Linked DNA regions of Peribacillus sp. FSL E2-0218. The protein of the gene in region 1 interacts with the protein of each later gene in a pairwise test. Links are inferred from orthologs where the notes say so. Each region holds a gene or a part of one and is shown on either strand. Other genes may lie near its edges. The genes, in order: MHI53_RS07895 and MHI53_RS16805.

Region 1 (6,572 bases):
TATCTAACATTAAAAAGGCTTCGAAATGTAATCATTTCGAAGCCTTTTTGTATACAAGCTGACCGGACCCTTCATAGAGAGTCCCGCCGCATGCCTTCTGGAATCATTGATTCACATAATGCTCTTTCACTACTGTTGCACAACGCGGGCATAGTGTCGGATGTTCCTCCACTTGACCCACTTGTTTGGAAACATTCCAGCAACGCTCACATGTTTCACCTTCGGCTTTTGTCACCGCGATCGCCATATCCTCTAGTTTAACCGCTTCTGATGGTGCACTTGACACATCTCCAGCAAGTTCGAATTCGGATACGATGAATAACTGTTCAAAGCTCTCCTTGATGCTATCAAGCAGATTTTTCGTTTCTTCATTCACGTAAACCTTCACTTTTGCGTTCAGCGATTTACCGATGATTTTCTGATTGCGAGCCTCTTCTAATGCTTTCAGTACGTTGTCACGCACGTTCATGAAAGCCGTCCATTTTTCTTCGATGGCTTGTGCATCATCAACGTGAATTTCTTCAGGCATCCATGTCAATTGGACACTTTCTTCCGTTACACCAGGAATGAACGCCCATACTTCATCAGCCGTATGCGAAAGGATTGGCGACACCAATTTCGTCAAGCTTACCAATGATTCGTATAGCACCGTTTGAATGGCCATACGCTCTTTACCATTTGGTGCTTCACAATATAAAATGTCTTTCGCATAATCAAGATAAAACGAACTCAAATCCTGTGTACAGAAATTATTGACCATATTATAAATGGTCGCAAACTCATAATTTTCATAACTTAATTTGGACTGAGTGATCAGCTTATTCAATTTGACCAGCATGTAACGGTCCACTTCAGGCAGTTCATCGATTGCCACTTTATCGGTTTCCGGATTGAATCCATCCAAATTCCCCAGTAGGAAGCGGAATGTATTGCGGATTTTACGATACACTTCCGAGACTTGTTTAAGGATAGGATCTGAAACCCTGACATCTGATTGGTAATCGACAGAAGCGACCCAAAGGCGTAATATATCTGCACCAAGCTGGTTCATGACCTTGGATGGCAGGACGACGTTCCCAATCGATTTACTCATTTTGCGGCCTTCTCCATCCAAAGCGAATCCATGGCTCAGCACGCCTTTATAGGGTGCTTTTCCTGTTACGGCAACACTTGTTGAAAGTGAAGAGTTAAACCAGCCGCGATATTGATCCGAACCTTCTAAATAAAGATCGGCAGGACGCTGCAAGTCTTCCCTTTCTTCAAGAACAGCTTGATGAGATGAGCCGGAATCGAACCATACGTCCATGATATCCGTTTCTTTCGTGAAGATGCCATTTGGGCTGCCTTCATGAGTGAAGCCTTCCGGAAGTAACTCTTTTGCTTCCCGTTCGAACCAGATGTTTGAACCGTGTTCACGGAAAAGGTTTGAAATATGATTGATCGTTTCATCGGTAATGATCGGCTCGCCATTTTCTGCATAAAGGACAGGAATCGGTACACCCCATGCACGTTGACGGGAGATACACCAATCTCCGCGGTCACGGACCATATTGAATAGCCGCGTTTCCCCCCAAGCGGGAACCCATTTCGTTTCTTCGATGGCCTCCAAAAGCTCACTGCGGAAGTCTTTGATTGATGCGAACCATTGTGCAGTTGCCCGGAAAATCGTCGGTTTCTTCGTCCGCCAATCATGTGGATAAGAGTGAGTGATGAACGTCAAGTTTAATAACGCGCCAGCTTCGGTTAATTTTTCTGTAATCGGTTTATTTGCTTGATCATAGAATAATCCAGCGAATTCACCGGCCTCTTCTGTCATGACCCCTTTCTCATCCACGGGGCAAAGGACATCCAAGCCGTATTTTTGTCCGATGATAAAATCATCTTCACCATGTCCTGGAGCCGTATGGACACAGCCCGTGCCAGCTTCCGTCGTAACATGTTCACCCAGCATCACTAAAGATTCGCGATCATAAAGAGGATGTTTGGCACCTGCCCGGTCCAATTCGCTCCCTTTTACCGTTTTCACAACGGTTGGGTTATCCCAGCCAAGCGTTTCGGTCACGGACTCAAGAAGAGCTTCAGCAATTAAGAACTTTTCATTTTCGACTGCCACTACGACGTAATTTAATTGCGGGTGCAACGAGATACCAAGGTTAGCAGGAATCGTCCAAGGAGTTGTCGTCCAAATGATGATTTTAACTCCTTCTTCAATTACTCCTTTGCCATCCGTTACTTCAAAAGCAACATAGATTGACGCAGAACGTTTATCTTGGTATTCAATTTCAGCTTCCGCAAGTGCTGATTCACTGGAAGGTGACCAATAAACAGGTTTTTTCCCTTTATAAATATAGCCTTTTTTCGCCATATCGCCGAAGACCTTGATTTGCTGGGCTTCATATTCAGGCTTTAATGTGATGTAAGGGTTATCCCAATCCCCGCGAACCCCAATTCTCTTAAACTGTTCACGTTGATTGTCGATCTGAACATAAGCATACTCTTCACAAAGCTTCCTGAATTCGGCTACACTCATTTCTTTCCGCTTAACACCTTTTTTAGTCAAGGCCGTTTCGATCGGAAGGCCGTGCGTATCCCAACCAGGAACATACGGTGCTTGAAAACCGCTCATTGATTTAAAGCGGACAATGAAATCTTTTAAAACCTTGTTCATCGCGTGACCCATATGGATATCACCGTTAGCGTATGGCGGTCCGTCATGTAAAATGAATAAAGGGCGTCCTGCCGTTTGTTCCTGCACCTTTTTATAAATATTCATTTCTTTCCATTTCTCTTGAATCTCCGGCTCTCGTTTTGGTAAATTTCCACGCATTGGAAATTCCGTTTTTGGCATCAATAAGGTATCTTTGTATTCCATCGTTACATCCTCCATCCGTCTTTACACAATTTCATTGGCACCCAAAACTCCTCCAGGCAAAATAAAAAGCCTTCTCATCCCTAAAAAAGGGACGAGAAAGCTTTGCTTCCCGCGGTACCACCCTGGCTAGAAAGATTCACAAAGTGAATCCAACCTCTCGAGCATTCGTAACGTGAATGAAACGCTTCGTTTACTTGCTGCAAAAGCAGGTTCAACTCAGAACTCGAGGGTGATCTTCAATATCTTCGCTTATTCCAGGCTCTCACCATCCCCGGTCGCTATTAATAAGCATGTGAAGAATTTACTTTCCCTGTCATCGTCTAAAGTAATCATGAATTGTATTGTTAAAAAATTATATGCGAAAAAAGTGTTGAAAGTCAAGGAATCGTTTAAATTTCCTCTTCCACTCTCTCATTTAATTCTATTTCAGTCGCATCCACTTCGTAATCAAGAAGGTGGTCCCAATCATCATTGTCCAGCAAATCCAACTGTGCACCGACAAGCATTTTGAAACGGGTCCGGAATACTTTGGATTGTTTTTTCAAGTCTTCGATGTCCATCGCGATTTTCCTAGCCTTCACAAGTGACTCATTGACGATCCGATCGGCATTTTTCTCTGCTTCCTTAATGATCAGCTTCGCTTCTTTTTGGGCGTTGCGCCTTAATTCCTCAGCTGCTTCTTGTGCGACAATAATCGACTTATTAAGTGTACCCTCGATTGTCGTAAAATGTCCCAAACGATCATAAGTCTCGTTCAGTTTATCTTCAAGTTCTTTTTTCTCCCTCAATATCAGTTCATAATCTTTAATGACCTGGTCGAGAAACTCATTAACTTCATCTTCATCATACCCTCGAAATACTTTATTAAATTCCTTATTATGTATATCTATCGGGGTTAAGGGCATTACGGCACCTCCAGAACGGTTTCTACTCTAGTATATTAAAACTCTATATTCGACAATAAATGTCCAAATCCTGCTTAATCTTGAATTATTTTTGCCTGCCTAACGAGATTCTCCACTTATCCTTCTTGGTTTTTCCATCTATCGACAGTATCTTGCACCTGCCAAACCCCCTGATGGATAACGTATCCCCCTCGCGGCATTCTTCAGAAACATTTTCCGTTTGCTTGAAATTGACCTTCACTTTACCTGACGTTACCAGGGCTTGCGTTTTTTGGCGGGAGATATTCAGCACGGCAGAAAGCACACTATCCAGCCTTAGGGAACTGACGGTGGTGACTTGTTCTTCCCATTTATCTTGGACTTGGATGATATTCCCGATAGGAAGCCGTTTTATGGCAACGGAAGCTTTACCGATCTTCTCCAGGTTCCCAGTGAGATAGGCATCCATCTCCTCGGCCGCAATAAATTGAATATGCTCCTCCGTCACGATTATATCGCCGAATTTTTCACGTTTTACCCCAAGTGACATCAAGGTTCCAAGTATTTGCCTATGTTCAAGCGTAACAAACTTTTTTGGATAGGAAATATCGTATAAGGAGATATTGAAATCCGATGGTTCAGGAGAGTAATAATCAGGGTAAATGAGCACACGTTTTCGCTCAACGAATTCGCTCCCGCCGTTGAATTGCAGTTTGGCATCCGGATCATTTCCCAATAAGGAAATAAGGATTTCCTGCTGTCGCGGATCCAGAAAGTCAGATAATTTCGGAGCGTAAGAATCTTTCACCTGATCGATCCAATTCATTGCCTGGTCAATGAATTCTTTTTCCTCCGGCCTGAAATGCTGATAAATACTCATGATTGTATAATTGCTCCTTAATTATCAAGATAATGATTGATCTAAACATGCTTTCTTCCTTCGTTGCCACTACACAGCTGAGAATCTTCCGGCTGTGTAGTTTCGTTCTTTGCCGGTTGTGGTTAACCTACCAGCGTCTGAAGGTAATGAATGCCATACCCACTTGCGAAGTTAAGCACCAGAAGGGCCACAAGCGGTGAAAGATCGATCATGCCAAGTGGTGGTATGAACTTTCTGAAAGGCTCTAAATATGGTTCGCAAATCGTTTCCAGGAATTGACCGATGGATGTCTCCCTTGCATTTGGAAACCATGACATCAATATGTATACGATTAATGCCATTGAATAAATTTCAATTAAATAATATAAACCTTGAAGCACTAAACCCATTAATCATTACCACCTCGCTTCTTCATACTCCTCATCGACGGCAAATCCGGTAATATTACCGGAAACATCGACGTTGTCAGGGGTACATAAGAATATATCTGTTCCGATTTTTTGGATATCCCCGCTGATTGCATAGACAGTCCCGCTAAGAAAATCAATGATCCGCTTTCCTTGATCATGCTGAATCCGTTGAAGGTTCACGACAACAGCCCGCCTATTCTTCAGATGGTCGGCTACCTCCTGGGCTTCTGCATAGGCACGAGGCTCCAATAATACTACTTTAGAAGATTTCTGGACGCTTTGCAAACTTACGATATTCTGATTGCCATTAGTCCCTGCAGAAACTGGCTGCTGCTGTTTAGTTGACTTCACGGTTTTTCGTTCAGCCTCCTCTTCTTCCATCACTTCATCCTTGTACTCATACTCATCATCCAGTGCGAAATAAGATTTAAATTTTGATACGAACGACATCTTTAGCGTACCTCCTTAAAATTATTCGCCTACAAGTGCTGTGCCAATCCTGATCATAGTAGCGCCTTCTTCGATGGCAATCATGAAATCATTGGACATCCCCATGGATAATTCCGTGCATGGTGCATGCGCGAGCGCAGCATTTTGGATTTCCACCTGCAGATTTTTCAGGTTCCGGAAGCACTGACGTAAAACTTGTGGATCATCCGTCAAAGGAGCCATCGTCATCAATCCTGCAACCTTCACCTTATCAAAACCGGCTAACCCCTTTATGAAGCTCATTGCTGCCTCTGGGTCCATGCCATGTTTGGATTCCTCACCCGAAACATTCACCTGCACTAAACAATTTATCGGCTCTTTTGCGCGTTTTTGAATTTCTTCCGCTAAAGAAATTCGGTCCAGTGAATGGATATAGGTGATTTTATCAATGACATTCTTCACTTTTCGCGTCTGCAAGGAGCCAATATAATGCCAGTTCGGCTTGTCCTGCAGTATTTCGTATTTATTCAGGAGCCCTTCGTCACGGTTTTCACCTAAGTCGCTGATTCCCGCTTCCAAGGCTTCCTTCGCCCTCTCGATCGAAACATATTTTGTCACGGCGATCAACTTTATATCTTCACGGCGCCTGCCGCTATTTTCACATGCTATATTTATCTTTTCTTCGATGTTTTTTAAATTGTCCAATACTTTCACAATTACCTTAAATCCTCCTTCCAACCGATAAAGCTCATTAACCTGCCTGTTTTCCCGTTATCACGGCGATGTGAAAAAAACAAATCGTGATCGCAGCTTGTGCAGTACGATGTAATCTCAATTTGACTGTTTGGAATTCCCGCTTTCTGAAGAACCAAAGAATTGAGTCGCTTAAGATCTAACTGATATTGTCCTTCACTGATTAAATTATATGGCTTTTCGTCATTATCTTCCAGCAAATTCTGCACCAAATCTATGACTTTGTCATCAACAACATAGCATTTCGAGCAAATGGACGGTCCTATTACAGCAAATATCTCCGCTTCCTTTATACCCTCTCTTAGCCATGCTTCAACCATTTTCCGGGCAATTCCGTTTACACT
Region 2 (6,459 bases), 1.9 Mb from region 1 along the record:
AAGTCACCAGATGGTACTAAATTGACATTCGACCGTGCTGCAATCCGTGAAATTACGGAAAGTGCACCAAATAAAGAAGTATCGATTTAATAATGAAAACCGGCCCGTGTGGCCGGTTCCGACTGTAGACAAACTCGATGAAAATGGAGTTTGTCTACAGTTTTTTTGTTGTAATTGAACGTTAATTTCCACTGGAGGCACTGGCATATCCCGGTGGAGGCTCGGCTCAACATTATAGGGAAATAAATTAGCCAGTGTTTTTGAGGTTTAAGCATAAAGCGTTGCAAACACGCGCTTATCAGCGGGCGTTCAGGGAAGCCTCCTCGGCGCGATTTTTCTCAACAAATGAAAACCGGGCAAGGATGCCCGGTTTCGTTTGTTTTTTTAATGGGTGCGTGAGTCGGAGCTCATATTGACCCCAAGCACGCCGCCCATCATGGCCGTGATGACGAAACAGCCATAATAGATCCATTGCTTGATGGTGAAGAGTGCGTCATGACCCAAGTATTGAAAAAGGAACACGATCAACAGATAGAGCAAGCCGGTGCTGCCGCCTAAGAATAGACCTTGCTTTTTCCCTTTGCCTCCTGAAATGAATCCACCAATGAACAGCGATAAAAAGGAAACGATCATGACCACGTATGTCAGGGATGATTCCGTCAATGAAGTGAAACGAAGAAGGATGGAAACGATCAAACTTGCAATCATCGCTATGGCAAAGATGGAGCCTACGCCATAAATTACGGCGACACTCATTTTTTTAGTTTCGATGGGTATTCCTCCTTTTTAAAGGCTGATACGTTTTAGCCTGTTTATGTGTTTGTACAAGCATATTCCCCACACGAAGCCTTTAGACCAGGTTTAAGCAGCTTCCGCGAAATTCGAAAAGATTATAGAGTAATTTTTCAATTTCCAAGCCATGCTATGGATGAAGGATGTGTTAGTGAAGTGGATACCTATCTGGCTATTATTTTTAGAACGACGGTGATCTATCTAGTCATCTTATTCCTTTTCCGGATGATGGGTAAGCGGGAAGTCGGGGAGCTGAGCATTCTTGATTTAGTGGTATCCATCATGATAGGGGACATAGCAGTCCTATCCTTTGAAGATTTGGATAAACCATTTTTTCAGCAAATCACCCCGATGTTCGTTCTCGCTTTCATCCAGATCATATTGGCGTTCATATCATTGAAAAGCATCAGGTTTCGGAACATCGTCGACGGTACACCTCAGATTATCATCAATCAAGGGAAAATAGATGAAAAGGCGATGCGTAAGCAACGATATAATTTCGATGATTTATTGACCCAGCTGCGAGAACAAGGAATCAATGATCTGAATGAAGTGCAATTTGCCATTCTCGAATCGTCGGGAAAACTTTCGGTCATTAAAAACACCCAAGGCAAAAGGACGAAAACGAAGGAAACGCCATATCCCCTTATCATTGATGGGAAGATACAGGAAAATAATCTTTATAAAATTGGAAAAAATCAATTTTGGCTTCGACACCAGCTGAAAAAACATGGTGAATCGAAAATCCAGGAGATTTCGATTTGTGGGTACATAGATGGCCAATTTTACATCGATAAAAATGAAACGAAGAAATGAACCGAAGCCTTTTAATGCTTCGGTTCATATTATTTCCAGGCGAACTTCGATAAAAAGCCGCCTACCTTAGGAATCCGGATCAAATCCGCTTTTTTTATGCTGCCGGTCATGAGCAGGAAAAAGGTGAAAAGCAGGATCACGACCGTTACGGACAGCAGCAGCCTTGGTACGAGGGGCTGTGCCGAGAGCGGGGCTTGATACAGATAATAGCCGCCCCAGCCAGAGATTAAAGCAAGAATTAAAGCAGATATATAGCTCCGGAAATGCAACGTGAAGGGTACGACCTTCAGCACGGTGGAAAAATGCAGGAAGGTGACGAGCATCGAACCGACAGCTATACCTACTGCGGCCCCCATGATCCCGAAGCTTTCCTTTGATGCGAGGAGCCAGATCACACCGATTTTGAGAATGTTACCCGCCAGGCTGTTGAACATGGCCGCTTTTGCAAGGTCCAATGCTTGAAGCATGGACTGCAGCGGGAACTGGAAGTAAAAGAGAATGAAGAAAGGTGCCAGGAATTTAATGAAAACGGCGGCATGTGAAGAGCCGTACATGACTTGCAGGATCGGTTCGGCAAAGATGAACAAAATGACGACGGCTAAGCAGCCTGTGATAAATGTGATTTTCAGGGCCTGCTGCAGCCTGTGTTCAACGAGCAGGAAGTTCCCGGTCGTCCGTGCCTCACTGACTGCCGGTACAAGGGCAGTCGCCAATGATGATGTAATGAACGAAGGCAGCATGAGCAGTGGCAGCGCATATCCTGTCAGTTCACCGTATTGGCTCGTGGCTGCGGCTGCGGTGACACCGGCAAGGGCCAAGCTCTGCGCCACCACAATCGGCTCGAAAAACCATGAAAGCGAGCCGATCATCCTGCTTCCGGTGGAAGGAAGCGCAATCCCCATCAATTCCGTGAACGTCCCCTTACCAGACTTCACATTTTTGAAAAAATTCTTCCTGAACTTAAAATGCTTCTTTAGCTTGAAGCTAGTCAAAAGGTAAATGAGGGAGACGAGCTCACCGATTATCGAGGCGAACATCGCTCCGGCTGCCGCATATTCAATCCCATAGGGCAAAAAGGCCTTCGTCAGGACGGCGATGAAGGTGATGCGCGCCACCTGTTCGATCACTTGCGAGAAAGCGAAGGGCTTCATATTTTGCTTGCCTTGGAAATACCCGCGCAGTACCGATGATATCGCGATGATCGGTACGATTGGCGCTATCGCCATCAGGGGCCAGACCGTTCGTGGATCAGTGAATAAGTATTCTGAGAGAACGGGTGCGAACAACAGCATCGCAGGAGTGAAAATCATCGATAGAGCAAAGGTGCAGGCCAAAGAGACGACGAGGATCTTTTTGATTTTCCGTTCGTCACCCCGGGCATTGGCTTCGGCCACAAACTTGGAAATGGCGATCGGCAGCCCCAATTGGGTAATGTTCACGACGAGAAAGAGGGTCGGTAAAGCCATCATATATAAACCAACGCCTTCTTCGCCGATGAAGCGGGCGATGACAATGCGGTTAATGAACCCAAGAACTCTTGTAATCAGGCTTGCGATTAATAATATCAGCGTCCCTTTTAAAAATTTAGACATTGAACTCCCTCCCTGCCTTCTCAAAAAAGCGGTTATGCTATACAATTATCTATATGCTTGTACTTGGACAAAGCATGACAAAAGTGTTTGTTTGCGTTCTGGCAACTGATTGGAGCCCTTTTAAGAAAATGCGCAATCGATAGAGAACATTTTTACTGGAGGCAAAGTGATGGCGAAAATGAATCATCCCTATGAAAGCTATTATGTAAAGGTACGTCCATTCTTGAAGAGCAAGCGCGAGGAATTTCAAATGGTTGGATTGAATGCCGTTACAGAGGAGGATATCTGGGGAACCTTAACGAAAAACAAATGGAAGCGCCCGCAGGAAAACATTCATCTTCACGAGCTTGTCGCCGATATCGTGACATTTTCGAGCAACCAGTTCATGAACTTCCAAATGGTCGAAGCATATAAATCACCAAACTTATTTGAGCCGCTATCCGAGGAGGAATTGAAAGAACTTTTAAAGCAATGACGCAAAGATATACTTAAATTGACAGCTGTTTATAAATGACTCATAATAGATATGGTTATGCTTTTTTTTGGAAAAAAAGCATGGGTAGCTGTGTCTTTTTTTCAGGAAGCAAGGGAAATGCAGGTAGCATATAAACAAAATAAATGACAGGTTTTTAAACTTCAGGAACAGGCGGATTATAGAAAGGGGCCTACTACATAATGGTAAAAAGAAGCAGGATCGTTGCGTTTTTTCTGATCGTTCTTTTGATTTTCGCAGCGATGGGAACGACTTCAAAAGGAATCCTAAAGGATATCAAGCTGGGACTTGATCTTCAAGGCGGTTTTGAAGTGTTATATGAAGTGAAGCCGCTGTCTGGGGAAAAGATCACCCCGGAGGTTTTACGGGCTACAGTAAGCTCACTTGAGCGTCGTGTCAATGTTTTGGGTGTTAGTGAACCTAATATTCAAATCGAAGGGAAAGACCGGATCAGGGTTCAATTGGCCGGGGTTAAAGACCAAAATAACGCTCGTGAAATCCTTTCGACACAAGCTAAATTATCCTTTCGGGATTATAACGATAAGGAAATGATGACCGGTGCGGACCTGAAGGAAGGCGGCGCGAAACAAACGTTCCAAGATAATAAACCGGTCGTAGAAGTCACATTGAAAGATGTGAACAAGTTTAAAGAAATCACGCAAAAAATTTCATCGATGCCAGTACCTACGAATGTTCTTGCCATCTGGCTGGATTTCGAGGAAGGCAAAGATTCCATCAAGGATAAAGCTTCACAAGACAATATGATATCCGCTCCTGCTGTCAGTGAAGTTTTCAATACGAAAAAGGTATACATTACAGGGCAATTCACGGTTGAAGAGGCGAAAGAGCTTGCAGACCTCCTTGATGCCGGTGCACTGCCTGTCGACTTGAAGGAAAAATACTCCACGTCTGTCGGAGCCCAATTTGGTGCAGGCGCACTGAACGATACGATTTTTGCCGGCATCATCGGGATTGCACTCATTTTCATCTTCATGCTCGTTTATTACCGCTTCCCGGGATTCATTGCCGTCGTCACACTGAGCGTCTATATCTTCCTGACGCTGCTGGTCTTCGAGTGGATGAACGCAGTCCTTACTCTTCCAGGTATAGCGGCATTGGTGCTCGGGGTCGGGATGGCCGTCGATGCCAATATCATAACCTATGAGCGGATCAGGGATGAACTGAAGCTTGGCCGTACTGTAAAAGCGGCTTATAAAGAAGGTACGAAAAACTCGCTTAGCACGATCATGGATGCGAACTTGACGACCTTGCTTGCTGCAGCCGTCCTGTTCTATTACGGGACAAGCTCGGTTAAAGGGTTTGCGACGACCTTGATCATCTCGATTTTAATGAGCTTCATCACTGCCGTTTATGGTACGCGTCTATTCATGAGCCTGTGGGTGAAAAGCGGGTTCCTCGACAAACGCACATCATGGTTTGGCGTGAAGAAGAAATATATTCATAACCTAAACGAGAAGATCAATTTAATGTCATTGCCGACACGCTTCGATAAAATCGACTTCGTCAAGCATCGGAAGGCTTTTTATGGCATTTCGATCGGGATTACGATTATCGGGATCATCTTCCTGTTCGTTTTTCGCTTGAATCTGGGAATCGACTTCACAAGCGGAACCCGCATTGAAGTTGCATCTAAGGATGTCCTGACGACTCAACAGGTCGAAACGGAAATGGGCAAGGCCGGCATTGATGTCAATGATATCAAGGATGTCAGACTTGCTGGAAAAGAAAACAAAAATGCTGTCGTCCGGACGGTTGGTGTTCTTGATAAGCAGGAAATCGCTGTTTTGAAGGATCATTTCAAGAAGGATTACGGGGCAGAGCCGAATGTGAGCACCGTATCACCGACGGTAGGGAAAGAGCTTGCGAAAAATGCCATCTTTGCCTTGGCGATCGCCTCACTCGGTATCATCTTGTATGTATCGATACGGTTTGAATGGCGAATGGCTGTACCGGCCGTCGTCGCACTCGTTCATGATGCGTTCTTCATCGTTACGATTTTTAGCTTGCTTCGCCTTGAGGTGGATATCACCTTCATTGCTGCGGTTCTGACAATCGTCGGTTATTCCATCAATGATACGATCGTTACGTTTGACCGGATTCGGGAAAACCTACGTTTCAGCCGTAAAATCAAAACCGTCGAAGAGCTTGAGAATATCGTGAACATCAGTATCAGGCAAACGCTGACGAGATCGATCAATACAGTGCTGACGGTACTCGTTACGGTTATCGCCTTGATGATTTTCGGCAGTGAAGCCATCAGGAACTTTTCGATTGCCCTGTTCATCGGGCTGATATGCGGTGTGTATTCATCGCTATTGATCGCTTCCCAATTCTGGCTTGATCTAAAAATCAGGGAATTGAAGAAGAAAGGTCCGCTAAATACGGCAAAAGAAAAGAAAAAAAGCCTTGAAGGGCAAGTTTAATAAGATCGGGAAGGCTGGCATCATGCCAGCCTTCTTTTTTGATGGCTATTATCGCATACTTTGACGCTTTACTCCGGTCCCGCCTCCGTCTCGCAAACTGCTCCAATCATACGTAAATCGTTTCGTTTTAAAAACAACCATCTTCACGAAAAGAGCTTTCTTTATAAATCTTGGGAATCCCTTGGATTTAAAATAAAATTGAAACCGGCATACTCGTTTTGTATAATAAGTAAATTGAGGGGTGAATTCATGTTAAAGCCAAAAACGCGGTGGAACTTGCGAACTGCCGATGAAAACAAAGTTGCTATACTAGCGGAAGAGC

What was found.
Region 2: the proteins of MHI53_RS07895 (region 1) and MHI53_RS16805 interact in binary tests that used the Bacillus subtilis proteins (3 or more experiments, as listed by UniProt). The link is inferred for Peribacillus sp. FSL E2-0218 from one-to-one orthologs.

Annotation. Positions count from the first base shown.
Region 1 is NZ_CP150304.1:1,630,334-1,636,905, reverse strand. Bases 2,020-5,005 are described here. They hold MHI53_RS07895 (DivIVA domain-containing protein), read right to left. Parts: upstream 3,778-5,005; coding sequence 3,262-3,777; downstream 2,020-3,261. Other genes in these bases: MHI53_RS07885 (YggT family protein), read right to left, coding at 4,759-5,005; MHI53_RS07890 (RNA-binding protein), read right to left, coding at 3,863-4,636; ileS (isoleucine--tRNA ligase), read right to left, coding at 2,020-2,872. Also shown: more of ileS, read right to left, coding at 104-2,019; more of MHI53_RS07885, read right to left, coding at 5,006-5,025; MHI53_RS07880 (cell division protein SepF), read right to left, coding at 5,032-5,496; MHI53_RS07875 (YggS family pyridoxal phosphate-dependent enzyme), read right to left, coding at 5,518-6,189; peptidoglycan editing factor PgeF, read right to left, coding at 6,192-6,572. UniProt on the Bacillus subtilis protein: May act as a pilot protein, directing MinCD to the polar septation sites or by inhibiting MinCD at the midcell site of division. Required for polar localization of the chromosome during sporulation.
Region 2 is NZ_CP150304.1:3,493,504-3,499,962, reverse strand. The notes cover bases 2,150-5,022. They hold MHI53_RS16805 (post-transcriptional regulator), read left to right. Parts: upstream 2,150-3,369; coding sequence 3,370-3,675; downstream 3,676-5,022. Other genes in these bases: secDF (protein translocase subunit SecDF), read left to right, coding at 3,876-5,022; spoVB (stage V sporulation protein B), read right to left, coding at 2,150-3,200. In the rest of the region: preprotein translocase subunit YajC, read left to right, coding at 1-90; MHI53_RS16820 (TIGR04086 family membrane protein), read right to left, coding at 385-756; MHI53_RS16815 (DUF421 domain-containing protein), read left to right, coding at 949-1,608; more of spoVB, read right to left, coding at 1,638-2,149; more of secDF, read left to right, coding at 5,023-6,137; single-stranded-DNA-specific exonuclease RecJ, read left to right, coding at 6,387-6,459. UniProt on the Bacillus subtilis protein: Required for post-transcription initiation control of the comE operon. Promotes the accumulation of its target comE mRNA to septal and polar sites.